4 regions of the Pantoea sp. PvP021 genome follow, and region 3 is predicted to be linked to each of the others. Evidence: predicted binding sites of a transcription regulator. Region 3 holds the regulator's gene; each other region holds the start of a gene.
What was found. The regulator CRP, encoded in region 3, controls carbon source genes, mostly activating them, when cyclic AMP is high. The targets are predictions, from matches to a motif close to ATGTGANNNNNNTCACAT.
Positions count from the first base shown of each region.

Region 1: a site for CRP is predicted at 1,411-1,428, ahead of garD (galactarate dehydratase). Genes of this name have one in related genera too.
Region 2: a site for CRP is predicted at 1,702-1,719, ahead of cdd (cytidine deaminase). Genes of this name have one in related genera too.
Region 4: a site for CRP is predicted at 1,142-1,159, ahead of epd (erythrose-4-phosphate dehydrogenase). Genes of this name have one in related genera too.

Region 1 covers NZ_JBSRXX010000014.1:13,195-16,370, reverse strand. Annotated here, with positions in the region: gene ACVKSX_RS22940 (MFS transporter) at 1-1,026, opposite strand, end outside; gene garD (galactarate dehydratase) at 1,601-3,160, shown strand.
Region 2 covers NZ_JBSRXX010000001.1:88,035-91,210, reverse strand. Annotated here, with positions in the region: gene metG (methionine--tRNA ligase) at 1-336, shown strand, start outside; gene ACVKSX_RS00310 (CidA/LrgA family protein) at 570-962, shown strand; gene ACVKSX_RS00305 (CidB/LrgB family autolysis modulator) at 955-1,647, shown strand; gene cdd (cytidine deaminase) at 1,768-2,658, shown strand; gene ACVKSX_RS00295 (NAD-dependent malic enzyme) at 2,928-3,176, shown strand, end outside.
Region 3 covers NZ_JBSRXX010000005.1:215,667-218,842, reverse strand. Annotated here, with positions in the region: gene ACVKSX_RS15635 (OsmC family protein) at 319-723, opposite strand; gene crp (cAMP-activated global transcriptional regulator CRP) at 1,027-1,659, shown strand; gene ACVKSX_RS15625 (YccS/YhfK family putative transporter) at 1,717-3,176, shown strand, end outside.
Region 4 covers NZ_JBSRXX010000003.1:296,504-299,679, forward strand. Annotated here, with positions in the region: gene tkt (transketolase) at 1-1,034, shown strand, start outside; gene epd (erythrose-4-phosphate dehydrogenase) at 1,349-2,368, shown strand; gene pgk (phosphoglycerate kinase) at 2,420-3,176, shown strand, end outside.

The sequences.
Region 1 (3,176 bases), on a different contig from region 3:
CATCACCATCGAAATAGAGAGCAGCATGCCGAGCACGATCGGCGTTTTACGCGCGATATTCAGCGAGCCGGTTTTACGCATCAGCCAGTCGGAGATCACCCCGCCCAGTACGCCGCCGAGGAAGCCGCACACCGCCGGAATCGAGGCAATAAAGCCCGCTTTGAGAATCGACATGCCGCGCGCCTGTACCAGATAGACCGGGAACCAGGTGATAAAAAAGTAGGTTAAGGCGTTAACGCAGTATTGACCGAGGTAGATACCCAGCATCATGCGTGACGTCAGCAGCTGTTTGATCTGGAACCACTTCTCGCTCCAGCTCACTTTGCGGCTATCCTTTTTGACATCCATGTTGATCAGCGCACCGCCCTGCTCCATGTACTCCAGTTCGGCTTTATTCACGCCAGGGTGATCGGTGGGATCGTGGATCACTTTCAGCCAGATGAAACTGAGGATGATGCCCAGGCCGCCCATGAACCAGAACACGTGCGCCCAGCCCACGGAAGAGACCAGCCAGCCCATGATGGGCGCGAAGATAACGGTGGCGAAGTATTGGGCCGAGTTGAAGATCGCCACGGCCGTGCCGCGCTCCTGCGCCGGAAACCAGGCCGCGACGATGCGGCTGTTGCCAGGGAAAGAGGGCGCTTCGGCCAGTCCCACCAGGAAGCGCAGAATAAACAGCGACATGATGATGCCGAAGCCGCTGAACAGATCGACGAACCCTTGCAAAAAGGTAAAGAGCGACCAGGTAAAGATGCTCCAGAAATAGACGCGTTTTGAGCCGAAGCGGTCAAGCAGCCAGCCGCCCGGAATCTGACCAATAACATACGCCCATGAGAAGGCAGAGAAGATATAGCCGAGTCCGACCGAATCGAGGCCAATATCTTTTGACATCGCCGAACCGGCAATCGAAATCGTTGCGCGGTCACCGTAGTTGAATGAGGTGACGATAAATAACATCACCACAATCCAGTAACGGGCATTGGTGCGTTTCTGCACCGTTTCCGCGGTCTGGCTGAAACTATTCATGATGCACTCCTGAAATATAGCGTGAGCTACATTCGCTCTGACTGCATACACATCGCGTTGGGTATCAGAGAGAAGTTGGGTTAAACACGGCGATCTTTTTGTTTTGGCAAACTTTATTTATCCATCCGGTGTCTGGCAGCCGCGGCGGTTAATAATCCCAGGCAACCTCTTTCGGATGAATAATACGTCGTGACAGATAACCTGACTTTGGCTAACGGAACTCAGTATAAGAACAGCCTGTGGCGATCACATTGGCGCATCGCCCTGGAATAATCGCCTTATTGAAGTGATTGTCTTGCGGATGCACAAAAGCCTGCGGTATAGCTCACGAAAGTGGCAAATATCCGTGCAAAATCCGCCCCGGATAACGCTTTCCCACGCTGTTTGTGAGGGTCTTCACTTGCTTTTGGATAATCGACCCAAAACAGCGAGGTGAATTGCCTTAATGGTGGTCATTTGCACAATGCGCGACCCGCCCCGCCTCCCTATACTGAAGCTGGCAAACAAGGGCGTGACAGGTCAGATCATTACAGCGTGCCGCACAAGTACGGTACGACAGACAGGAAGGTGAGCGATGAACCCAAAAAAAGATGAACAACCGCTCTATATCAAAGTCCATGAGCACGACAATGTGGCGATTGTGGTTAACAGCCTCGGTCTGCCAGCCGGTACGCAGTTTGCGGATGGTCTGACCCTCACAGAGCATGTGCCGCAGGGCCACAAAGTGGCGCTGAGCGCGATTAATCAGGGTGCAGAGATCGTGCGTTATGGCGAAGTCATTGGCTATGCATTGCGGGATATTGCCCAGGGCAGCTGGATTGACGAGTCACTGGTTGCGCTGCCGGAAGCCCCTCCGCTGGAGAGTCTGCCGTTAGCCACTCAGGTTCCGCCTGATTTGCCGCCGCTGGAGGGCTATACCTTTGAAGGTTACCGCAATGCGGATGGCAGCGTAGGCACGCGTAACCTGCTCGGCATCACCACCAGCGTCCACTGCGTGGCCGGTGTGGTGGATCATGTCGTACAGATCATTGAACGGGATTTACTGCCGCGCTATCCGAACGTGGATGGTGTGGTTGCCCTGAACCACCTTTATGGCTGTGGTGTGGCGATCAACGCACCGGCGGCGGTCGTGCCGATTCGCACCATTCATAACCTGGCGCTGAATGCGAATTTCGGCGGCGAAGTGATGATCGTCAGCCTCGGCTGTGAAAAGTTACAGCCAGAGCGTCTGTTGACTGGCACCCCCGACGTGCAGGCGATTTCGCTGGACGATCATGACATCGTGCGTCTGCAGGATGAAAAGCTGGTGGGCTTTGGCGCGATGGTCAATGAGATTCTGCAGGTGGCGGAGCGTCATCTCCAGCGGCTGAATCAGCGCCAGCGCGAAACCTGCTCCGCAGCAGAACTGATTGTCGGCATGCAGTGTGGTGGCAGCGATGCGTTTTCGGGCGTGACGGCAAATCCGGCAGTGGGCTTCGCCTCTGATCTGCTGGTGCGTTGCGGTGCCACCGTGATGTTCTCGGAAGTCACTGAAGTGCGTGATGCGATTCACCTGCTGACGCCGCGGGTGATTAATCAGGAAGTCGGTAAGCGCTTACTGGAGGAGATGGCCTGGTATGATAATTACCTCGACCAGGGCCAGACCGATCGCAGCGCTAACCCGTCGCCGGGCAATAAAAAAGGCGGGCTGGCGAACGTAGTGGAAAAAGCACTTGGCTCGATCGCAAAATCGGGACGCAGCGCCATTGTTGAAGTGCTCTCTCCCGGCCAGCGGCCCACGCGACGCGGATTGATCTACGCAGCGACGCCCGCCAGCGATTTTGTCTGCGGTACGCAGCAGCTGGCATCCGGTATCACCCTGCAGGTGTTTACTACTGGTCGCGGTACGCCTTACGGTCTGGCCGCAATTCCGGTGATCAAGATGGCGACGCGTAATGCGCTGGCAGAGCGCTGGCACGATCTGATGGACATCAATGCCGGGACGATTGCTACCGGTGAAGAGAGTATTGAGCAGGTGGGCTGGCGACTCTTTGAATTGATTCTGGATATCGCCAGTGGCAGGAAGCAGACCTGGTCCGATCGCTGGGGCATTCGTAATCAGCTGGCGGTGTTTAACCCGGCGCCTGTCACCTGACAGTGCACTCAACGGA
Region 2 (3,176 bases), on a different contig from region 3:
GTAGGTGACACCATCACCATCGACGATTTCGCCAAAGTTGATATGCGCGTGGCGCTGATTGAGCAGGCGGAACTGGTTGAGGGTTCGGACAAGCTGCTGCGCCTGCAGCTCGACATTGGCGGTGAAAAGCGTCAGATCTTCTCGGGTATCCGCGCCGCCTATCCCGATCCCTCTGTGCTGGTCGGTAAAATGACCATTATCGTGGCCAACCTCGCGCCGCGTAAAATGCGCTTTGGTATTTCTGAAGGCATGGTGCTGTCAGCGGGTCCTGGCGGCAAAGATCTGTTTGTGCTGTCCGTCGACAGCGGTGCTGTACCGGGAATGCCCGTTAAGTAACACTCTGCATTCTGCGGCTTTAACCGCTTAGCGCAGTGTCGTTCTCAAACCCTTCGTGCCTCATCACGGGCGCGAAGGGTTATCACTCCTCGCTCTGAATGTGCACCGCTTCCATTCCACTCCCGCCCCTGAAAATCTGTATCTGCTACGGCCACACCGCTGCATAAATGTGATCGCTAGCACGCTAAGCGGTTAATGCGTATGATGAAGCTCAGTGAAAACAGGAGCCTGCCATGCTCACCGTGCTGTCTGTCTGCGGGCGCTATCTTCGCGCCTTTATCATCATTTATCTCTGCTTATACGCCGGAATCGGCATCGCCTCGCTGCTGCCCATCAAACTGCCTGGCAGCATCCTTGGGATGTTAATTCTGTTTGCCCTGCTCGCCTCGCAGATCCTGCCGGTCAGCTGGGTTAAACCGGGCTGCCATCTGCTGATTCGCTATATGGCGCTGCTGTTTGTGCCGATCAGCGTCGGGGTGATGAGCTACACCGATATTCTGACCGCGCAGTTTGGCCCTATCGTGATCTCCTGCGTCGTCAGCACTTTCCTGGTTCTCTCTATTGTCGGCGTAAGCGCCCACCAGCTTCATAGTCGCCGTCCGGCCGGGGAGTCAGGCGATGAGTGAAATATGGTGGTCACTGCCACTGACGCTGGCGGCATTTTTTCTGGCGCGCAAACTGGCGATACGGCTGAAAATCTCGCTGCTTAATCCGCTGCTGGTCGCGATGGCGATTATTATCCCGATTCTGCTGCTGTTGCAGCTGCCCTATTCGCGCTATTTCGCGGGCAGTCAGATTCTTAATCAGCTGCTGCAACCGGCAGTTGTCGCGCTGGCACTGCCGCTGTATGAGCAGATGCACCAGATCCGAGCCCGCTGGAAATCGATTATTGGCGTCTGCTTTATCGGCAGTGTGACCGCCATGACCTCTGGCACCGCTATTGCTCTGTGGATGGGTGCCACGCCTGAAATCGCCGCTACCATTGTTCCTAAATCCGTTACCACGCCCATTGCGATGGCCGTCTCCGGTTCGCTGCACGGTATTCCCGCCATCAGCGCCATCTGCGTGCTGATTGCCGGGGTACTGGGGGCGGTGTTCGGACATACCGTGCTGAATCTGCTTGGCGTGAAATCTAAAGCAGCGCGCGGACTGGCGATAGGTAACGCGTCGCACGCCCTCGGCACAGCGCGCGCCGCTGAACTCGACTATCAGGAAGGGGCATTCAGCTCACTGGCGCTGGTGATCTGCGGCATCATCACCTCACTGCTGGCGCCGTTTATTTTTCCGCTGCTGCTGCACTGGTTTGGCTGAAAGTTTGCGAGAGATCTCGCAAAGTTGAAACATGCAACACAGGTTACATTGTCAGAGCGATGTGGATCACATATAAACCGGTGACTGGCACATCGCCCTGCTGAATCTAATGAGGCTCACATGCAATCCCGTTTCCTCTCTGCCTTTGAGGCATTGCCGTCAACGCTGCAAACCGCACTCGCTCCGCTGCTGGACGATCCTGGCTTTCAGGCGGTGCTGAGCGCCGACCAGGTCGCCTCACTGCAGCAACAGACGCAGATGGATGCCGATGCTCTGGCGCTGGCGCTGCTGCCCCTGGCGGCGGCCTGTGCCGTTGCTACCGTGTCGCATTTTAACGTCGGGGCTATCGCCCGTGGCGTCAGCGGCAACTGGTACTTCGGGGCCAACATGGAATTTATCGGTACGCCGTTGCAACAGACGGTTCACGCCGAGCAGAGCGCCATTACCCATGCGTGGCTGCGTGGCGAAAGTCAGCTTGAGACGATCACCGTTAACTACACACCGTGCGGTCACTGCCGTCAGTTTATGAACGAGCTGAACAGCGGTACGAACATTCGCATCAGCCTGCCACAACGCGCGATCAGCACCCTGGCCGATTATCTGCCGGATGCCTTTGGACCGCGCGATCTGGACATCACGACCTTCCTGATGGACAGCGTGGATCACGGCTATGTAGCCGAAGGCGATGAACTGGTGCAGGCCGCGGTTGCCGCTGCAAATGCCAGCCACGCGCCTTACAGCCAGTCACACGCCGGTGTTGCGCTGCTGACCGCAAACGGCGCGATTGTCACCGGGCGCTATGCGGAAAATGCCGCCTTTAACCCGAGTTTCCCGCCCCTTCAGGCGGCGCTGGTCCTGCTCAACATGCAGGGTGGCGATGTTCGTCAGATAAAAAAAGCGGTATTAGCCGAAGTGGAAAATGCCACGCTAAGCCAGTTCGCCGCCACACAGGCGACACTAGAGACATTTGGTTGCGGTGAGCTGCTGCAGGTGACGCTGAACAAAGCATAACCCGCTGTCAGAGAGGCCACAGTTTTGTGAGCTTTTATTAACAAACGCTGTACTTCTGCGGGAAATTTCATAGGATCTGGCGCCAGAATTCACGTCATTACAAATTACTCTGAATAATTCAGGTTGCAGGATGGCAGCACGGTCGTGAATGTTTCTGCAGCGGTTACCCTGCCGCTGCCAGGCCTGCAGTCTGAGCTATAACGGGTAAGAAAACTGGCGCTACCTTTCCGGCGTGACGCCAGACAACACTGCAACCGGAGCATTACCGCATGGAACTCGACTACGAAAGTAAACGCCCGCTGTATATCCCTTATGCTGGCCCGATTTTGCTGGAATTTCCCCTGCTGAACAAAGGCAGCGCCTTTAGTATCGAAGAACGTAACGAATTCAACCTCAACGGTCTGCTGCCAGAAGCAGTGGAATCGATTGAAGAGCAGGCGCAGCGTGCCTGGCGTCAGTTCCAGGACTTCAAAAACAATAACGATAAGCATGTCTACCTGCGTAACATTCAGGACACC
Region 3 (3,176 bases):
TTTCCAGACTAATGCCAATGCCAATGCCAATGCAGGATGAATCTGACAGCAGCGAAAAAGCTTAACACGCTGGGAACCGGGTCAGAAGAGGAAAGCGTCCCGCGCCTGGGACAAAAACGCCGGGAGCGTTTTTGAACAACGCAACGCGTTGGCCCGGCTACGGGCGCACCTCAGGGATGAGGTGCGTAATCGCGCGGGCCGAGCGGCCAGGGATTGGCTTAAGCGACTTTCCGATCTGACCCGGTTCCCAGCGCAGGCACAGTCTGACAGCAGAGCACGACAGATTTTGCCCGCGACCTTAAAAGATCCCTGCGGGTACTAAAGTTCGATCACTTCATAGCTATGCGTAATGTTGACGCCTTTACCCAGCATGATGGCCACAGAGCAATATTTTTCAGCAGAAAGATCCACAGCGCGTGAGACCGCTTTATCCTGGAGGGCTTTACCACTCACGATAAAATGCAGGTTGATGTGCGTAAAGATTCGCGGCGCCTCTTCACGACGTTCTGAGGTCAGTTTTACTTCACAATCAGCCACATCGTTTCGGCCTTTTTGCAGAATTGATACCACGTCAATCGCGCTGCATCCGCCCGCCGCCATCAGCACCATCTCCATTGGGCTGGGCGCTTTATCACCCGAATTTCCATCCATCAGTATCTGATGGCCGGATGAGGATTCTCCGAGGAATGTCAGCCCTTCTACCCATTTCACTCTTGCCTGCATGATTTTTGCTCCGGAATACGCTGTTTTGTCGCCAGAGTACGCTTTCGCCTGGTAAACAGCAATCCAGAGAAATCCGCCCGTAGCTGAAGCGAGACAACAGAAGACAGTCGGCAAAAGCTGTGCTACAAACAGTGCTGAAAATATTTTTCGTCACCCGATGACGAAGCCGGGAAGGATGATGCGCACTGCGCCTGATGCGGCCCGAATAATTTCCTGAAATGGAAACGCTTGAAGCTTTCACCGCCTGACAGGGAAAACTGCCCCCTGTATTTTGGGCACGATTACAACAGAGGATAATAGCGAATGGTTCTCGGCAAACCGCAAACAGACCCTACACTCGAATGGTTCCTGTCCCATTGCCATATTCACAAGTATCCATCCAAAAGTACGCTGATTCACCAAGGTGAAAAAGCAGAAACGCTTTACTACATCGTGAAAGGTTCCGTTGCGGTTCTGATTAAAGATGAAGAAGGCAAAGAGATGATTCTTTCCTACCTGAATCAGGGCGATTTTATTGGTGAACTTGGCCTGTTCGAAGAAGGCCAGGAGCGCAGCGCCTGGGTACGTGCGAAAAGCGCGTGCGAAGTGGCGGAAATTTCTTACAAGAAATTCCGTCAGCTGATCCAGGTTAACCCTGACATCCTGATGCGACTCTCATCGCAGATGGCGCGTCGCCTGCAGGTGACGTCTGAAAAAGTGGGTAACCTCGCTTTCCTCGACGTAACCGGACGCATTGCACAGACCCTGCTCAACCTGGCGAAGCAGCCAGATGCCATGACGCATCCCGACGGCATGCAAATTAAAATCACTCGTCAGGAAATTGGCCAGATTGTTGGTTGTTCACGTGAAACCGTGGGCCGTATTTTGAAGATGCTGGAAGATCAGAACCTGATCTCCGCACACGGCAAAACCATCGTCGTTTACGGCACCCGCTAATTCCTGTCACCCACGGCGTGATGGCAACATCACGCCGTTATTGTTTGTGTTGGGCCGATGTGGCGTCGAATTATTTACCATCCTGAAGTTAACTACGCCTTGCGGCAAACGCTGGTGCTCTGTCTGCCGGTGGCGCTGGGCTGGCTGGCTGGCGACCTGCAAAAAGGTCTGCTGTTCTCATTAGTGCCCGCCTGCTGCAACATCGCCGGTCTGGATACCCCGCATAAACGCTTCTTCAAACGCCTGATTGTTGGCGGCAGCCTGTTTGCCCTCGGCAGCTTTCTGATGCAGTGGCTTACCCTCCATGCTATTCCGCTGCCGCTGATCCTGTTTGCTATGCCCTTATTGCTCGGCGTTACCGGGGAGATCAGCCCGCTGCATGGTCGTCTGCTGCCCGGCACCCTGATTGCCGCCATCTTTACCCTGAGCCTGATTGGCCGCATGCCAATCTATGTTCCCCCGCTGCTCTATATCGGCGGCACGCTATGGTACGGGCTGTTTAACTGGTTCTGGTTCTGGCTGTGGAAAGAGCAGCCGATGCGCGAAAGCCTGAGCCTGATCTACCGCGAGCTGGCTAACTACTGCGACGCAAAATATACCCTGCTGACGCAGCTGACCGATCCGGAAAAGGCGCTGCCGCCGCTGCTGGCTCGCCAGCAGAAAGTGGTCGATCTGATTAACACCTGTTATCAGCAGATGCATATGCTGTCGGCAAGCCGCGATCACAGCCATAAACGGCTGACGCGCGCCTTTCAGGTGGCGCTGGATCTGCAGGAACATATCTCGGTCAGCCTGCATCGGCCGGAAGAGGTGCAGAAGCTGGTCGAACAGAGCCACGCCGAAGCGGTGATCCGCTGGAATGCCAAAACCATCTCGGCCCGGTTGCGGGTGCTGGCGGATAACATTCTCTATCACCAGCTACCCGATCGCTTTGCGATGGATAAACAGCTCGGCGCGCTGGAGAAAATCGCCCATCAGCATCCCGACAATCCGGTGGGTAACTTCTGCCTTTACCACTTCAACCGCATCGCGCGGGTCCTGCGCACCCAGAAACCCCTTTATCAGCGCGATCTGATGGCTGACCGCCAGCGCCGTCTGCCGCTGTTACCGGCGCTGCGCAGTTATCTCTCGTTTCGCTCATCGGCCCTGCGCACTGCCGGCCGCTTTGCGGTGATGCTGATGCTGGGCAGCGCGCTGGCGCTGTTCTTCAACATCCCCAAACCCTACTGGATCCTGATGACCATCATGTTCGTCAGCCAGAACGGCTACAGCGCTACCCGTGTCCGCATTCAGCACCGGGCGCTGGGCACTTTTGCCGGTCTGGTGATCGCGGCCGCCACGCTGCGCATGGCGGTGCCGGAGTCGCTGGTGCTGCTGATCATGCTGGCAATTACTTTTATCAGCTATCGCTTTACCCGCCAGTTCTATGGCTGGTCGATGATTGGCTTTACGGTCACGGCGGTTTACTCGCTGCAATTGCTGTCGCTGAATGGCGCGCAGTTTCTGCTGCCGCGACT
Region 4 (3,176 bases), on a different contig from region 3:
TGGCTGCCGAGTTTAAACGCCGCGTCAGCAACGAACTGCCAGCTAACTGGCAGGAAGAGTCGCAGAAGTTCGTTGAGCAGCTGCAGGCGAACCCGGCGAAGATCGCCAGCCGTAAAGCCTCACAGAATGCTATTGAAGCTTTCGGTAAAATTCTGCCGGAATACCTTGGCGGCTCAGCCGATCTGGCACCCAGCAACCTGACAATCTGGTCTGGCTCTAAGCCGATCAACGAAGATGCTGCGGGTAACTACATCCACTACGGCGTGCGTGAGTTCGGTATGACCGCAATCGCCAATGGCCTGGCGCTGCACGGCGGCTTCCTGCCTTACACCGCGACCTTCCTCATGTTTGTTGAATATGCGCGTAACGCAGCGCGTATGGCGGCACTGATGAAGATCCGTCAGATCATGGTCTACACCCACGACTCTATCGGTCTGGGCGAAGATGGCCCGACGCACCAGCCGGTTGAACAGATGGCGAGCCTGCGCACCACGCCAAACATGAGCCTGTGGCGTCCATGTGACCAGGTTGAATCCGCGGTGGCGTGGAAATATGCCATTGAGCGTAAAGATGGCCCGACTGCGCTGATCTTCTCCCGTCAGAACCTGGCGCAGCAGGATCGTGACACGGCACAGCTGGCTAACGTAGCGCGCGGCGGTTACGTGCTGAAAGATTGCGATGGCACGCCTGAGCTGATCCTGATCGCCACCGGTTCCGAAGTTGAGCTGGCTGTCGGTGCCTGGGACAAACTCACCAGCGAAGGCCGCAAAGTGCGCGTGGTCTCTATGCCATCAACGGATGCCTTCGACAAGCAGAGTGATGAGTACCGTGAATCCGTGCTGCCAAAAGCGGTCAGCGCCCGCGTCGCAATCGAAGCGGGCATCGCTGATTACTGGTTCAAATACACCGGCCTGAACGGCGCTATCGTGGGCATGACCAGCTTCGGCGAATCTGCACCTGCCGATCAGCTGTTCGAACTGTTTGGCTTTACCGTCGACAACGTCGTCGCGAAAGCGAAAGCGCTGCTGGCGTAAAACCGGTCAGGCGGGCCTGTTCCCGCCCGGCTGTAAAAACAGAGGGACGAAATTTTCGTCCCTTTTATTTTTTTATTCCTGCAGTAATAACCGCCTTTTGCCTTAATTTGTGACGCAGATCCAAATTTAAGCAGCCAGATTGATCACAATCATTCCTGTTATTCCTTCCTTCTATTATTGTAGCTGAACCGTTTCAGTCGCCAGGCGAATCGCCCTGGTTTCGGACAATGCCGGGTAAGAATCTCCTGTACAAAATGCAGTGAAACGCTCAGGCTAACGGCACGTTTTTTTCAGTCTGACGTGGCAGGAGAGAAATGACGGTACGGGTAGCGATAAATGGTTTTGGCCGGATTGGGCGCAACGTCCTGCGCGCGCTGTATGAAACGGGCCGACGTGCAGAGTTCACCGTGGTCGCGATTAACGAGCTGGCAGAAGCTACCGGTATGGCGCATCTGCTGAAATACGATACCAGCCATGGCCGTTTTGCTTTCGATGTCCGCCAGGAGCGCGATGTAATGTGGGTGGGTGGCGATACCCTGCGCATTTTGCACCGTGCAGCCATTGCCGATCTGCCGTGGCGTGAACTCGACGTGGATGTGGTGCTGGACTGCACCGGCGTCTATGGCTCACGCGCTGATGGCGAAGCGCATCTTCAGGCTGGCGCCAAAAAAGTGCTGTTCTCTCATCCCGGCGGAAACGATCTCGACGCCACAGTGGTGTATGGCGTTAACCAGCAGTCACTCACCGCCAGTGACCGTATCGTCTCCAACGCTTCCTGTACCACTAACTGCATTATCCCGGTGATCAAACTGCTGGATGATGCGTTTGGTATCGAATCCGGCACCGTCACCACGATCCACTCGGCGATGCATGATCAGCAGGTGATCGACGCCTATCACAGCGATCTGCGCCGTACGCGTGCAGCCAGTCAGTCGATCATCCCGGTGGACACTCGCCTGGCGGCAGGCATTACCCGTATTTTTCCGAAATTCAACGATCGCTTCGAGGCGATAGCCGTTCGCGTCCCGACGATTAACGTGACGGCCATTGATCTCAGCGTTTCTGTGCATCAGGCGGTGACGGCGTGTGAAGTTAACACCCTGTTGCGAAGCGCGGCAGAAGGGACATTTCGTGGTATAGTTGACTATACGGAATTACCGTTAGTCTCAGTAGATTTTAACCATGATCCGCACAGTGCCATTGTGGACGGAACACAAACGCGGGTCAGCGGTCAACACCTTATCAAGACCCTGGTCTGGTGTGACAACGAATGGGGCTTTGCTAACCGAATGCTCGACACGACGTTAGCGATGGCCGCAAGCGGTTTCAGGTAAGACGCGGTATGCGTCTGGCAAAACTTATGAGAATCAACGAGAGGATTCACCATGTCTGTAATTAAGATGACCGATCTGGATCTGGCTGGTAAACGCGTTCTGATCCGTGCCGATCTGAACGTACCGGTTAAAGAAGGTAAAGTGACGTCTGATGCACGTATCCGTGCTTCTCTGCCAACCATTGAAGCGGCGTTGAAACAGGGCGCGAAAGTAATGGTTACCTCTCACCTGGGTCGTCCGACCGAAGGTGAATACAATGAAGAGTTCTCGCTGCTGCCGGTAGTTAACTACCTGAAAGACAAGCTTAGCGGCACCACCGTGACCCTGGCAAAAGATTACCTCGATGGCGTTGAAGTCGGCGCTGGCGAACTGGTTGTGCTGGAAAACGTTCGCTTTAACAAAGGCGAAAAGAAAGATGACGAAGCACTGTCTAAAAAATATGCTGCTCTGTGCGACGTCTTTGTGATGGACGCCTTTGGTACCGCGCACCGCGCACAGGCTTCTACCCACGGCGTCGGTAAATTTGCCCCTATCGCCTGTGCTGGCCCGCTGCTCTCTGCAGAACTGGAAGCGCTGGGTAAAGTCATGAGCAACCCGGAGCGTCCGCTGGTGGCTGTGGTAGGGGGTTCTAAAGTCTCTACCAAATTTGATGTGCTGCAATCTCTGGTCAAAATCGCGGACACCGTGATTGTGGGCGGCGGCATTGCCAACACCTTCGTCGCTATCGACAACAACGTCGGCAAATCCCTGTATGAGCCAGACTTCGTTGAAGCGGCTAAAGGCCTGCGCGATCAGCACGGTATTCCGG